Regions from separate parts of the Terriglobus tenax genome, predicted to be linked through region 3. Evidence: riboswitches for the same ligand, from Rfam matches in the RefSeq annotation. Region 3 holds a riboswitch; each other region holds the start of a gene.

Region 1 (3,271 bases), 740 kb from region 3:
GGAAGAAGACATCCTGTAGACCCATTACACCCAGACCCACCGGACGCCACTTCGAGTTCGAAACCTGCGCGCCCGGAATGGGGTAGAAGTTGATGTCGATCACGCGGTCCAGCATCGGCACGGCGATACGCACCGTCTCGGCCAGCTTGGCGAAGTCGAACTCGCCATCCGCTCCAACGTGACGAGCCAGGTTGATGGAGCCCAGGTTGCACACGGCTGTTTCGTCCTTGGACGAAACCTCGGTGATCTCCGTGCACAGGTTTGACAGGTGAACCGTGTTGCCGGGCTCCAGCGTCTGGTTGCACTTCAGGTTGCAGGCATCCTTGAAGGTCATCCATCCGTTGCCGGTCTCGGCCAGCGTGCGCATCATGCGTGCGTACAGGTCGCGGGCTTTCACCTGGCGCTTGTATAGCTTCTCCGCTTCGGCCTTCTCATAGGCCACCTTGAACGCGTCGCCGAACAGGTCCGGCAGCTCCGCCACATCCTTCGGGTCAAAGAGCGACCAGGTGCCGTCGGCATCCACGCGCTCCATGAACAGGTCAGGAATCCAGTTGGCCGTGTTCAGGTTATAAGTGCGGCGGGCATGGTCGCCGGTGTTGTCGCGCAGCTCCAGGAACTGCTCCACGTCTGCGTGCCACGGCTCCAGGTAGACGCAGCAGGCGCCCTTGCGCTTGCCGCCCTGGTTGACGGCCGCCACCGAGGAGTCCAGTGTACGCAGCCAGGGGATAATGCCGTTCGACAGGCCATTGGTGGCGCGGATCAGCGATCCTTCGCTGCGTACGCGGTGAAAGGCCAGGCCAATACCGCCCGAGAACTTCGACAGCAGGGCCACGTTCTTGTAGGTGTCGTAGATCGAGTCCAGCGAGTCCGACGGAGAGTCGTGCAGGTAGCAGCTCGACATCTGCGCATGCTTGGTACCGGAGTTGAACAGCGTCGGGGACGACGGCATGTACTCATGAGCCGCAATCAAACGGTAGAACTCAATCGCCTCCGCGGGCGAGCCGGCAAGGCCGCACGCCACGCGCAGGAAGAAGTACTGCGGCGTCTCAATCACCTTGCGCGAGATAGGGTCGCGCAGCAGGTAACGGTCGTACACCGTGCGCAGGCCAAAGTACTCAAAGCGGTCGCTCAGGCCGTCGTCGACGGCATGGTTCAGCTTGCGCATGTGCGTCTTCACAAACTCGGCGACGGCCTTGTTCACGACGCCTTCCTGGAAGCCGTACTGGATGGACTGCGAGAAGGAGTGCAGGTCCTGCCCGGAGACCTCCTTGTGCAGGGTGGCCAGCAGCAGGCGTGCCGCCAGGCGGCTGTACTGCGGCTCCTCGGCGATCAGCGCCGCGGCCGTGTCAATGGAGATCTTGTCCAGCTCCTGCGTCGTGGCGCCGTCATACAGGCCGCCGATGGTCTTGGACGCAACGCGGATGGCGTCTACCGCGTTCAAGCCCTGGGCGCAGCGCTGCACGGCGCGGACAATCTTGTTCACATCCACCGGCTCAAGGCTGCCGTTACGCTTGCGGACATGCATCACCGGGGTCTCGCTTGCGGGCGGGGGAAAACCGGGGTTCAGATCGTGCAGGCTGGTCTGGGTGCCAGGTTGGGGGAGGGTAGTTGCCATCGCTCGGTAGCTCCTTGTCACCGGCCTGGCAGACGTATGGCGGGCAAGAAGCAGGCACCCAAAGGGCACAAAGCGACCTGTCACGCCATCCCTCCGCGGGGACGATGCATGCGTATTCCTCAGGGCAGGTAGTCGGACTGTAACCGTTGCGGGACAGTGCCGGATTTACACCGGCTTCCCCTGCACATCGTGAGGTTTCTCTACAGTAGCTTGCGATCTTTCCAGAAGCAACACAAGATGTAGCGGTCGGTGTGGAAATGTCGGGGTGCGATGAAAATTCACCGCGTGGTACTGGTCCTACCACGCATCCCGCCCTGTGGAAGGTGTAGTCTTAAGGGGAGCGATATTCGAGCGAGGAGACTCCCATGGCCACCCTTTTGGAGCAGCTGAAGCAGTTCACGACCGTCGTAGCCGACACCGGCGATATGCAGTCGATGGAGAAGTTTAAGCCGACGGACGCGACCACCAACCCGTCCCTGATCACCGCTGCGGCCGGCATGCCTGCCTACAGCCACATCGTCGATGACGTGCTGAAGAACGCCAAGGCCAAGGCTGGCGCCAGCGCGGACGACAAGACCATTGCCGCCGAGGCCTTCAAGACCCTGGCTGTCGCCTTCGGTCGCAAGATCCTGGAGATTGTTCCGGGCCGCGTTTCGACCGAGGTCGACGCCCGCCTCTCCTACGACAGCGAGAAGACCATCGCCGAGGCACACTCGATCATCAAGCAGTACGAAGAAGCCGGCATCGGCAAGGAGCGCATCCTGATCAAGATCGCCTCCACCTGGGAAGGCATCAAGGCGGCAGAGGTTCTGGAGAAGGAAGGCATCCACTGCAACCTGACCCTGCTGTTCGGCATGCACCAGGCCGTTGCCTGCGCCGAGGCCAAGGTCACCCTGATCTCGCCGTTCGTCGGCCGCATCCTGGACTGGTATAAGAAGGACACCGGCAAGGACTACACCGGCGCGGAAGACCCCGGCGTTATCTCCGTCACCAAGATCTACAACTACTACAAGAAGTTCGGCTACAAGACCCAGGTGATGGGCGCCAGCTTCCGCAACATCGGCGAGATTATTGAGCTGGCTGGTTCCGACCTGCTGACCATCGCTCCCAAGCTGCTGGCTGAGCTGGACGAGAAGGAAGGCACCCTCGAGAAGAAGCTGGATGCGGCCAAGTCTGCTTCCATGGAGATCGAGAAGATCCCGATGGACAAGGCCACCTTCGAGAAGCTGCACGCCGAGGACCGCATGGCCCACGACAAACTGAAGGAAGGCATCGAAGGCTTCTCCAAGGCCCTGGAAGAGCTGGAAGCCCTGCTCGAAAAGCGTCTGAAGGAAATCGCCGAGCCGGTCACCGCCTAAGCACCACCGTGAAAGCACATCAGAAAGGCCGTCCGTAATGGGCGGCCTTTTTGTGTCTGTACCTTTTCCGACTGCATATGACCCACTGGTTTTTATTGCTTGAGTTCGTGGTGCTGTTTGTCGCGTTGCCGGTTGCCTACCGGTACTCACCCTGGCGTATCTCGCCCTTGCCTATCCTGTGGCTAGCCGCGGCTTACTGCTGGTGGACTCTGGGGAGGGCTCACCTGCCTGTACCGGTCTTCGGTGCAGCCGCTGTTCCTGCCACGCTGCCCTCGGCTGCGGTCATCTTCCTCATCAT
Region 2 (3,271 bases), 690 kb from region 3:
CCTTCCGCAGCGCCAACGCAATCTGGAACGTGGTCTCGCTCTCCGGGATGTCGTTGCGAACAAAGGACCACTGCAGGATGGTCACAGGCCCGGTGAGCATGCCCTTCATCGGCTTTTGCGTGAGCGACTGCGCAAACTTCGACCAGCGAACGGTCATCGGCGCAGGACGCTCTACGTCGGCGTAGATGATGGGCGGCTTCACGCAGCGCGAACCGTAGCTCTGCACCCAGCCGTTGCGGGTGAAGGCGAAGCCGTCCAGCTGCTCGCCAAAGTACTCCACCATGTCATTGCGTTCGAACTCGCCGTGCACCAGGACATCCAGCCCCAGCTCCTCCTGGCGGCGGATGCACTCCTCGGTCGCGGCTTCCAGGAAGCTCTCGTAGGCTGCATCGTCCAGCAGCCCCTTGCGCCAGGCCGCGCGCTGGCGGCGCACCTCGGCGGTCTGCGGAAAGCTGCCGATGGTCGTCGTTGGCAGCAGCGGCAGTTTCAGCGCCTCGCGCTGCAGCGGAGCGCGGTCCGGATACGGCTGCGGACGGGCGAAATCGTCCTCCGTCAGTGCAGCCAGCTTCTGCTGCACGCGGCTGGAAGCTCCGCCACGCTGACCGGCAAAGTGCGCGGCGTTCGCCGCAAACGCGGCTTCGTCCCCGGTCGCCAGGTCGCGCAGCTCGCCAAGCTTCTGCACGGCAAAGCTTAGCCTTTCGAAGAGCCCGGAGGGCAGCTTATCCTCTCCGGCGGTGTCAAACGGAACGTGCAGCAGACTGCAGGACGGCGCCAGAACGACCCGATCCTGCCCCAGAACGGCGACGGCGCGAGCAATCAGAGACCGAACGGTCGCAAACTCCGACTTCCAGATGTTGCGGCCATCCACCACGCCCAGCGAGAGCGTCTTTTCCGGCGGCAGCGTCGCCAGAACCTCGTCCAGTTGCCCCGGAGCGCGCACCAGGTCAATGTGCAGACCGCTAACCGGCAGCGACGACGCCAGTTGCAGGTTGTCGCCCAGAGCGCCGAAATACGTCGCCACGGTAATGGAAACCGGGAGCTGCCCCAGCTCGGCGTAGGCGGCCTCGAAGGCGCGCTTCCACTCGATGGAAAGATCGGTGACCAGCACCGGCTCGTCGATCTGGACGTCCGCAGCTCCAGCGGCAATCAGCGCCTCCAGAACCGCCTTGTACGCCAGCAGAAGACGCGGCAGCAGCGCCAGCCGCGAGCTGCCATCCACACTCTTGCCCAGCAGCAGAAGGGTGATGGGGCCAACTAGAACCGGCCGCGTGACGATGCCCAGCGCCTTTGCCTCTTCAAACTCACGGACAGCCTTCGACGGATCGGCGATCAGGTGCAGACCGGCGGACCACTCCGGGACCAGGTAGTGGTAGTTGGTGTCAAACCACTTGGTCATCTCCAGCGCCGGCTGCTGGGCGCTGTTGCGGGCCATGTCAAAGTACTGGCCCAGGCTGACCGGGCCGCTGCCATAGCGGGCAGGGGTGGCACCCAGAAGAACGAGCGTGTCCAGCACCTGGTCGTAGAGGCTGAAGTCGTTGGAGGGGATAACGCCGATGCCGGCCTCTTTCTGCAACAGCCAATGACGGCGGCGCAGGTCGCGGGCGACGGCGAGCAGATCGTCTTCCGGGCTTTTGCCGGACCAGAAGGCCTCCAGGGCAAACTTCAGCTCGCGGTTCTGGCCCATGCGGGGAAATCCCAGATTGGCAGTATTCAGCTTTGCGTTATTCAGAACAGACATGCGGTACAGGTTCCTTCCGGCGGGTTTGCCGCCTATGGAACCACCCGTGCGCAGGCTTGTGCCTCCCACCGTAAACGGCGGAAAACAAAAGGAATCGTCTGCCGGGTCCACTCCACGAGACCAGCATTCGCAAACGCACGCCGGGGTGGGAGAGGGGTTGATCCGCTCCTCCTCGGTGGTGGCGGCAGGCCGGTACTCGGACTTTGGGAGAGAGCTCCCATCACCGTTGCGGGACAGCGCCGGATTTTCACCAGCTTCCCCGATTAAGCGCCGCCCGTGAGCGGCAACACCTGCACATGGATTAGTGTACTTGTCCGCGAGGAAGCGGTGGCTTATGAACCCACCTTCGCTCAGCGAGGGTGGCTGCACTACGGATGGTGCAACCGAGTGGAATGGGGAGGCCCTGATTCGATTCTGGGGTATACTGAAAAACGTTGTTCAATGCAGTAATTCTCTAGGATTAACATGCCTAAAATGAAGACCCACTCCGGTGCGGCGAAGCGGTTCAAGAAGACTGGCACGGGCAAGATCAAGCGCGGCCAGACCAAGACCCGTCACATCCTCACCTCGAAGTCCAGCAAGACGAAGCGCCACCTTGGCGGTCCGGCTTATGTGTCTGACGGCGATCATGCCAAGGTCAGCCGCATGATTCCTTACGCCTGAGCGTAAGTGGACTTCTGGAAGTAGATTTCAGGTCGAGCCGCTGGAAGCAGCAACGGGCCAAGAAAAGCGTACCGGCCCCTCGGTGAGCACACAGTGCAAAGCCGATACCAGACCTGGAGCAGCAAGCGTGTGAAGAGGTGCTCTCACCTCCAGCCGCTAGAACAGTACGCAAAAGGAGAAACACGATGCCCCGCGTAAAACGTGGCACAAAGCGGAATGACCGGCGCAAAAAGATCCTCAAGCGCGCAAGTGGTTACTTCCTTACAAAGTCGAAGCTCTACCAGGCAGCACAGGAAGCCGTAGAGCGTGGTCTTAAGTTTGCCTACACCGGCCGTAAGCAGAAGAAGCGTCAGTTCCGCTCGCTGTGGATCGTCCGTATCGGCGCCGCCGCCAAGCTGAATGGCCTGAGCTACTCCATGTTCATCAGCGGCCTGAAGAAGGCCGGCGTTGAGCTGGACCGCAAGGTTCTGGCCGACATCGCCGTGCATGACGCCGCGGGCTTCACCGCCCTGGCGCAGCAGGCCAAGGACGCCAACGCCGCCGCCAAGCAGGCTGCGTAAGCTTCCAGCAGAAATCAGGTGAAAGACGCGACTCCGGTCGCGTCTTTTGCTTTTAACCGCCTCCGGGGCTGAAGCTCCGTTTCTTGCTGTCTCATTTCAGGGGGCCTGAAGGCCGTGCTCCCTCCCGGATCGTGCTGTGCGCGATCTTCCCCCATGCTTCGCATGAAGGGGTTACCGCGTTTGGGCTCACGAACCCACCCTTGGCTCCGCGAGGGTGGGACACCCGGTGTAGGTTTGAAGATTGCTTTACTGCAGGCCTTTGACTGGCAGTATCACGTCCGTCTCCAGCAGAGGCAACACCACACGGACG
Region 3 (3,271 bases):
GAGTAGAAGACGCGGCTGGCGAAGTCGCCCTGCATCTGCAGTGTGTAGCCATAGTTGCCGCGATTAGCCTTATTAAAGGTTCCGTAGGCCGAGTTCTTGTAGATACCGCGCTCATCCTCATAACGGAAGGCACCCAGAACGGCGAGGTGCTGCGAGAAGCGGAAGTCGGTCTGGTAGTAGAGCTGGTCGCGGTTGCTGACCTGGTCAGAGCGCGTGGGGTACGCGAGGTCGTAATCCATGGCCGCACGACCTGTTGCCGAGTAGCCGTTGGCTCCGGCGATGGTCATGACGTTGCCGTAATAGGTGGTGTAACCAAAGCTGGTGACCGGAGTTCCCACAGGCGAGTACTGGAAGAGCTGCTCGCGCTTACGGGTGACGCCGTAGCGCACCAGGTTGTGCCAGGCCGTCGTGGTCTGGTGATCGAGCGATATGCCGGAGATCAGGATCTGGTCAGCCTGTTTGGAGTTGTCAGAGATGCCGAAGAAGTCATGCGCGTTCGGCACACCGACAGCCGCGGTGGTGTTGCGCAGCGTGAAGCGCAGGGATGTCTTCGCTCCGAGCGCGAGGCCGATGTTCGCCGCCGAGGTTGCATTGTGATAGCGGTTGCCGGGCAGAGCGTTCGACGAATCCACACGCGAGAAGCCGAGCAGGTAATCAAGCTGCCGCGCTGTACCGCTCAGGTCGCCCTGGTTGCGCCAGGTATGGAAGTTGCCGGCGTCGCCCGTGTAGTTCAGCACCGGGCGGATGGTGGTTCCCTGCCGTGTTGCAAGTCGAACGGCGCTGGCCGTGGCGCCGGAGCCGACGGTGACGCTGTCCGGGCCACGATGTACTTCGATCTTGTCCAGGGCAAAGCTGGAGAGGTTGCCGTAGTCGAAGCGGCCGCCCATGTCCTCGGCGGGAATGCCGTCGATGGTGACGCGGTTGCCGTCGGACTGGCCACCGCGTACAAACTGCGAGGTCTGGCCGCCCATCTGTCCGCTCTGCACCATCTGGACGCCGGGCATCAGGCGCATCTCTTCCGTGATGCTGTAACGCGGCCACAAGGCGTCGGGCTGGATGAGGCTGACGGAGGAGTTTGTCTGCGACAGCGTTGTCGGCAGGCCGGTGGCCGTTACGGTGACTTCGTCCTGGCGCTCGCTGACGCGGAGGGCCACGTTCTGCTCAAGCACATCGAGACGTCCACCGTAGAAGCTCTGGGAGGGCGTGGTAGCAAAGCCGGGGCTGCCCGTCAGCAGAAGAAAGCGGCCGGCCTCCGACGAGCGAACTTCATACTCGCCATCGGTGCCGCTGACGGCGGTGGCCACGACATTGCGGCCAAGCAGGAGCTGTACGCGGGCGCCAGCAACACCGGCGCCGAGCTGGTTGGTAACACGTCCGCGCACCACAACGGCATGAGCCGCTGACGCAGACAACAACATGGCAAGAAGGGCCGCGCACACGCGGCCTGCAGGAATAGTCATAGACTCCTCGGTTCCCCCTCGGAACGTTGGCTAATCACAGTGAAACCGGTCTCCTGACTTACGCATTCCAGCAGCACTCGATGATGTTTCCCTTCCCGCGCCTTGGCAGTGGGAAACACCTGGCTGTTGATCGCCTCTCCGAAGGGATGACTGTCCATGGGAGAGACGTGCGCTTACAGTTGCGGGGCAGTGGCGGAGTTTCACCGCGCTTCCCGAACATTTCACCGCGTCGATTTTCTTAGAGACACAGGGCAAGACCCTGCGAAGATCACTCGGCACAGTTGCTCGCGTGTACTGCTGATTTTACACGGCGTTCAACGGCTGAGCCGTCAACATCTGCTTGACGCGGGCCACGTCCTCGCGCGAGGTGATGCGGATAAACTCGCGCTCCTCGTCTCCCATCGAGATCCGGCTGCCGGCTACCGCCGAGCCACGGAACGATCCATGCAGGCAGTCCACGCCGGAAATATCCCACAGCCGCTTGGCATTGCGAACCGTTACCCCGGAGCCGCCGATCAGCCTGATGCGGCCTGCCGCCTGGCGGACGAGCGAGGTGACCGTCTCCATGCCCTGCTCCATCAGGGCGTCTCCGCCCGAGGTCAGCACCTCATCGACGCCGCACGCGATCAGGTCTTCCAGAGACTCCTCAAGATCGGCGCTGACATCGAAGGCGCGGTGGAAGACCACCTTCATGGGCCGCGAACGCTCCACCATCTCCAGCGTGTGCTTCACGTCGATGGTGTTGTTTCCGGTCAACAGGCCGAAGACGACGCCCTGAGCGCCAACTTCTTTGCAGCCCTCAATATCCATGCGCATCACCGTCAGTTCTTCCTCGGTGTACACAAAGCCGCCGGCACGCGGGCGGATCATCACGTGGATGGGAACTTCGCTGACCTGCAGAGCCGCGCCGATAAAGCCGATGCTTGGTGTCAGGCCACCATCCGCCAGTGCCGAGCACAGTTCGATGCGGTCAGCTCCGCCCTCAAGGGCGGCATTCAACGACGCTGTCGAATCGACGGCAACTTCAAGCTGGACCGGACGCTGCTGCATTGACGCAAGATCTCCCATTGGCGCTACTCGAGCGACCAGAAGAGCACACTCTACAGGCCGCTGCAAGGATGGGGTGCCGCAGACGTAACGGGACCGCAATGTCTGCAGATGCACAAAAGAAAGCTTCCGCCGCCTGCGATCGATTCACCGCAAACGGCGGAAGGCCTGCAACACTTACTCCACCACGACGGACTTTACGAGATTGCGTGGCTTGTCCACATCAATGCCGCGGCCAATGGCCATGAAGTACGCGAACAACTGCAGCGGCACCACTTCCAGGATGGGCAGCAGGTGTTCCGGAGCCGCGGGGACTTCAACGATGGCATCCGCCAGACCAGCCACCTGCGCATCGCCTTCATTGGCGACGGCAAAGATAGGCGCGCCCTGCGTGCGCATGTCCTGCATCAGCTGGAGCACCTTCTCATAGCGCTGGACGCTTTCAGCATCGTTGCGGTCGACGGTGGCAATCATGACGAGCGGGGTCTTGCTGCCGACCAGGGCGTTGGGGCCGTGCTTCAGCTCGCCGCTTGGGTAGCCTTCGGCGTGGATATAGCTGCTCTCCTTCAGCTTCAGAGCGCCTTCACGCGCAATGGCGTAATGGACTCCGCGGCCCAGGAAGAGGAAGGTCTCCGCAGCCTGCAGACGGCCTGCGGCAACCGCAACCACCTGCTGCCAGCGAGGCAGCCATACACGCATCTGCGCGATCAGCCCGGGTACAACCGTATCGACTCCGAGGACAGGCAGGTTGCGCTGCTTCGCAG

What was found. Region 3 has a riboswitch for cobalamin ahead of OHL13_RS09275 (TonB-dependent receptor). Riboswitches for the same ligand answer to the same signal wherever they lie in the genome.
Region 1: it holds a riboswitch for cobalamin, as region 3 does, so the genes downstream of both, OHL13_RS12240 (ribonucleoside-diphosphate reductase subunit alpha) here and OHL13_RS09275 (TonB-dependent receptor) in region 3, are expected to answer to the same signal.
Region 2: it holds a riboswitch for cobalamin, as region 3 does, so the genes downstream of both, metE (5-methyltetrahydropteroyltriglutamate--homocysteine S-methyltransferase) here and OHL13_RS09275 (TonB-dependent receptor) in region 3, are expected to answer to the same signal.

What each region holds. Positions count from the first base shown of each region.
Region 1 is NZ_JAGSYA010000004.1:1,630,526-1,633,796, reverse strand. It holds gene OHL13_RS12240 (ribonucleoside-diphosphate reductase subunit alpha) at 1-1,615, opposite strand, end outside; adenosylcobalamin-variant (AdoCbl-variant) riboswitch at 1,734-1,809, opposite strand; gene OHL13_RS12235 (transaldolase) at 1,981-2,973, shown strand; gene OHL13_RS12230 (CPBP family glutamic-type intramembrane protease) at 3,051-3,271, shown strand, end outside.
Region 2 is NZ_JAGSYA010000004.1:1,579,840-1,583,110, forward strand. It holds gene metE (5-methyltetrahydropteroyltriglutamate--homocysteine S-methyltransferase) at 1-1,738, opposite strand, end outside; cobalamin riboswitch at 1,909-2,047, opposite strand; gene rpmI (50S ribosomal protein L35) at 2,204-2,401, shown strand; gene rplT (50S ribosomal protein L20) at 2,587-2,961, shown strand; gene OHL13_RS12025 (ATP-binding protein) at 3,208-3,271, opposite strand, start outside.
Region 3 is NZ_JAGSYA010000004.1:894,029-897,299, forward strand. It holds gene OHL13_RS09275 (TonB-dependent receptor) at 1-1,460, opposite strand, end outside; cobalamin riboswitch at 1,487-1,699, opposite strand; gene OHL13_RS09280 (copper homeostasis protein CutC) at 1,764-2,510, opposite strand; gene OHL13_RS09285 (SIS domain-containing protein) at 2,685-3,271, opposite strand, start outside.